Regions from separate parts of the Mesorhizobium sp. M7A.F.Ca.US.002.01.1.1 genome, predicted to be linked through region 1. Evidence: predicted binding sites of a transcription regulator. Region 1 holds the regulator's gene; the other holds the start of a gene.
What was found. Region 1 encodes HrcA, which represses chaperone genes, less so after heat shock. Its sites were predicted from a motif close to GTTAGCACTCNCNNNNNGNGAGTGCTAAC; they were not measured.

Region 1 (2,186 bases):
CAGCCGCTGGATTTCCAGCGTGCGGCCGCCCTGCTTGCCGGCCGAAGCCTCACGGCGCATGCGCTCGCCGGTCGAGCGCGGCAGCATGCCGTATTCCGCCGTCACCCAGCCCTTGCCGGAGTTGCGCATCCAACCCGGCACTTTTTCCTCGAGGCTGGCCGTGCACAGGACATGCGTGTCGCCGAACTTCACCAGGCATGAGCCTTCGGCATGCTTGGAGACGCCACGCTCGAAGGAGATGGCACGCATTTCGTCGAATTGGCGTTTGGAAGGGCGCATTCAGGGCTGCTTTCTTGTCATTTTTCGGAATCTTGGCCGGCTTGTAACCGCATGGGACGCGTGGCGCAAAGGAAAATGGGCTGACGATCGGACACAGACACCGGGTTGCGCGGGTGCGGTGTAAGTCTATATCCTTGGGCCGGAGGTTTTTGGCCGTATGACCAAGGCAGTCGATCCGAGTTCGCAGTCGCCCGCGCTTCAGTCGCCAGTATTCCAGGCGCTCGACATGCGTTCCCGCGACATCTTCCGGCGCATCGTCGATTCCTATCTCAGGGACGGTGAACCGGTGGGATCGCGCAGCCTGTCGCGTATCCTGCCGTCCTCGCTGTCGCCGGCGACCATCCGCAACGTGATGAGCGACCTCGAGCATCTCGGCCTGATCTACGCGCCGCACATTTCGGCCGGCCGGCTGCCAACGCAGGCCGGCCTGCGTTTCTTCGTCGATGCCTTCATGGAGCTTGGCGACCTTTCCGACGAGGAGCGCCGCGCCATCGAGGCACAGGTGCGGGCGTCCGGCTCCGGTGCGACGCTGGAGCACATGCTGACCGAGGCCAGCCAGATGCTGTCGGGCATGTCGCGCGGCGCCGGCCTGGTGCTGGCCGCCAAGAACGAGGTGGCGCTGAAGCACATCGAATTCATCCAGCTTGAGCCGACGAAGGCGCTGGCGGTGCTGGTGTCGCAGAATGGCGACGTCGAAAACCGCGTCGTCGACCTGCCCGCCGGCATCACCGTCTCGCAACTGCACGAGGCCTCGAATTTCCTCAACGCCCATATACGCGGTCGCACGCTTGCCGAGGCGCGGATCGAGATCGCTCGCATCAAGGAAGAAACCAGGGCCGCGCTCGACACGCTGTCGCAGGACCTGGTGGAGAAGGGGCTGGCGGTGTGGGCCGGCGCCGACAGCGGCCTGCCGGCACGGCTCATCGTGCGCGGGCGTGCCAATCTGCTTGAAAACGTTACCGCCCAGGCCGACATCGAGCTGCTGCGCCATCTGTTCGAGGACATGGAGACGCAGGACGGGCTTATCCAGCTGCTTGACCTCGCCGAGCAGGGCTCGGGTGTGCGCATCTTCATCGGCTCGGAAAACAAGCTGTTTTCGCTGTCGGGCTCGTCGCTGGTCGTCGCCCCCTATCGCGACAAGGATGCCCGCGTCGTCGGCGCGCTCGGCGTCATCGGCCCGACCCGGCTGAATTACGCGCGCATCGTCCCAATGGTCGACTATACGGCGCAGCTGATTTCACGCATGCTGCGCTGAGCTGATCCAACCGAGGAGACGACGATGGCGCTCGAAGAATTCAAGGCCCGGATCAGCCTGCTGCTGGAGGAGATGGTCAACCAGCCGGAAGACCAGCACGAGATCCAGGAGCAGCTGCGCGAAAAGCTACGGGAAATGCGCGCCATGGGCCTGCCGCTGCCGGCCGACCTCGTCGAGTTGGAAAAACGCCTCGACGACGATTTCTACGCCGCCGGGACCTGAACCGGAAAACCGCAAGCTTCCTTCACCTCATCGTGTGCCGTGGAACGATCGACGAAACCGGTCGTTCCTGTTTTCACGCCCGAACACTGGAGGACCGAATGATGCGTTTTGCCGGCCCCGCACTTTCCGCCGCACTGTTTCTCTCGACCGCTTCATTCGCCCAGCAGGCGGACGAACCGGTGCTGAAAGGCGCGGCTGCCTTCGGCGACTGGCGAGCGGACAAGCCGGGCACCCGCCGCCTGATCAGACCGGATGATCTGCCCAAGCCCAATGCCACCCGGTCGACCTCGAACAGCGCCGGCATCGCGGACATGCCGGCAGACGCGAAGCTGCAACTGCCGCCGGGTTTCTCGGCCGAGCTGGTTGCATCGGGCATCGACAATCCACGCGTCGTACGCGTCGCACCGAATGGCGACCTGTTCGTCGCCGA
Region 2 (2,186 bases), on a different contig from region 1:
GATTTCGATCGCATCTTCGAGGTCGGCGGCTTCCGCCGTCTCGCGGCCGAGCACGGCATGCGCATCGTCCGCTTCGCGGGTGCGATAGAATTCGATCACGATCTTCATCGCCGTCCCGTCTCGCCGTGTCAGTTCTTGCCTTTGCCGCGCGGGGCGCTGATGTTGGCGGTAAGCCTGGTCTGGGCACCGAACACGCTTTCAGGCTTAGGCAGTGCCTTTTCCAGCTTCGGCTTCCTGATTTCCCGGCTCGAGCGTTTCTGTCCCTTTGACATGTGCGAACGTCCTTTCAGAGAGTGTTATGATGTCACTGGGCGACGTGGCGACCGGTTCGAGACTGTCCTGGGTCGCCACCCGTTCATGACGTTCGCCGTCGCTGCGGATGCGGTATTGCAGCGAATCTCCCCTCGCAGGGAGCGTGGCCCTGATGCGGTAGATTTCCGCGGTCTGTGGAAACGTGCCAAAGCCGCCCTTCAGCCGGACAGCCTGTCCGACGGCAAACAGATGCGTTGCGGCTTCGCGGCGGATCGGGCGTGGGTTGCGTTGCATCAGGGTTGTGGTTTTCATCATTGTCTCTGGTCCTGCTCCAGTGCGGCTTCAAGCGATGCCGGTTCGATCGGCACCATCTGCTGCGTGGCTCCGACGGCGGAGATCGCCGGCAGGTGAATGAAGGTGGCCACGCGGCGCCATGCGATCAGCGAAGCCCCTTCGAGAGCTTCCTCGTCTTGATCGACGCGATACGCTCCAGGTGGTTGCGGCGTATCGAAGCCAGGCAGCGAAAACGCCGCCCTGAAGCGAACGATTGAAGATGTGGTGCGGCTGGTCATCAGTTGCGGCTTCCCGCGGAAACGCACGACGCCTTTCCGTATCATTCCCACTCGAACCGCCGGAGCGATGCCCGACGCTGCCAGTATATCCGTGGTCAGCGTCGGTTTCATTCCAGGGTTCGAGCGGGACGAAATGTGCGCCGGATCGGCTCATGCACTCGTTTTCGAGAATTGGTGGTGAATCGCAGGACTCTGACACAAAGCCAACTCTACCAAATCAACGAGCTTTACATATGCGCCTCAATTGCGTTGCAAACAAGGTCTCGGCGCCTTTTCTTTTTGGCTTTTAAATAACAAATCGATGTCCGTGAAATTCAAGGCGGCAGAAAGTTTTCCGCCAACGCAAATAAATTCTGCGAGGCTCGAAATTATTTCGTTCGATTGTTTGGGGCATACACGAGAATTAATTCTGGCATTCCTATCTATCGAGTGCCAACGCGTCTATAGAGGAGGGGCGTGGCCGCCTGTGCCGGCCCCCAGAAAGAAAGTTCCCATGAAATTTCGGCCACTCCACGACCGCGTCGTCATTCGTCGCGCCGAAGGCGATATCAAATCCAAGGGCGGGATCATCATCCCCGACACTGCCAAGGAAAAGCCGCAGGAGGGCGAAGTCATCGCTGTCGGCCCTGGCGCACGCGACGAAAACGGCGCGCTTGTTCCGCTCGACGTCAAGGCCGGCGACTTCATCCTGTTCGGCAAATGGTCGGGCACCGAGGTCAAGATCGACGGCGAGGACCTTCTGATCATGAAGGAAGCCGACATTATGGGCGTCATCGACAAGGACGAGACTGGCATCATCGACAAGGGCGAGACCGCTGCAACCGACAAGACCGTGGCCGCCAAGAAAGCTGCCTGACCTTATTTTCTCCGAACGTACTGGATAAAAATCATGTCTGCCAAGGAAATCAAATTCTCCACCGACGCGCGCGACCGCATGCTGCGCGGCGTCGAGATCCTTACCAATGCTGTGAAGGTCACGCTCGGCCCCAAGGGCCGCAACGTCATCATCGACAAGGCCTACGGCGCGCCGCGCATCACCAAGGACGGCGTCACCGTCGCCAAGGAAATCGAGCTTGCCGACAAGTTCGAGAACATGGGCGCCCAGATGGTGCGCGAAGTGGCCTCGAAGACCAACGACCTCGCCGGTGACGGCACCACCACCGCCACGGTGCTGGCCGCCTCGATCCTGCGCGAAGGCGCCAAGCTGGTCGCCGCCGGCATGAATCCCATGGATTTGAAGCGCGGCATCGACCAGGCGGTTTCCGCCGTGGTCAAGGAAATCCAGGCGCGCGCCAAGAAGGTCAAGTCGTCGGCCGAGATCGCACAGGTCGGCACCATCGCCGCCAATGGCGATGCCAGCGT

Region 2: a site for HrcA is predicted at 1,233-1,261, ahead of EN932_RS16270 (co-chaperone GroES). Genes of this name have one in related genera too.

What each region holds. Positions count from the first base shown of each region.
Region 1 is NZ_RZQE01000009.1:4,558-6,743, forward strand. It holds gene rph (ribonuclease PH) at 1-279, opposite strand, end outside; gene hrcA (heat-inducible transcriptional repressor HrcA) at 437-1,534, shown strand; gene EN932_RS02475 (hypothetical protein) at 1,559-1,756, shown strand; gene EN932_RS02480 (sorbosone dehydrogenase family protein) at 1,855-2,186, shown strand, end outside.
Region 2 is NZ_RZQE01000145.1:4,828-7,013, forward strand. It holds gene EN932_RS16255 (hypothetical protein) at 1-108, opposite strand, end outside; gene EN932_RS16260 (hypothetical protein) at 205-564, opposite strand; gene EN932_RS16265 (hypothetical protein) at 564-824, opposite strand; gene EN932_RS16270 (co-chaperone GroES) at 1,318-1,680, shown strand; gene groL (chaperonin GroEL) at 1,714-2,186, shown strand, end outside.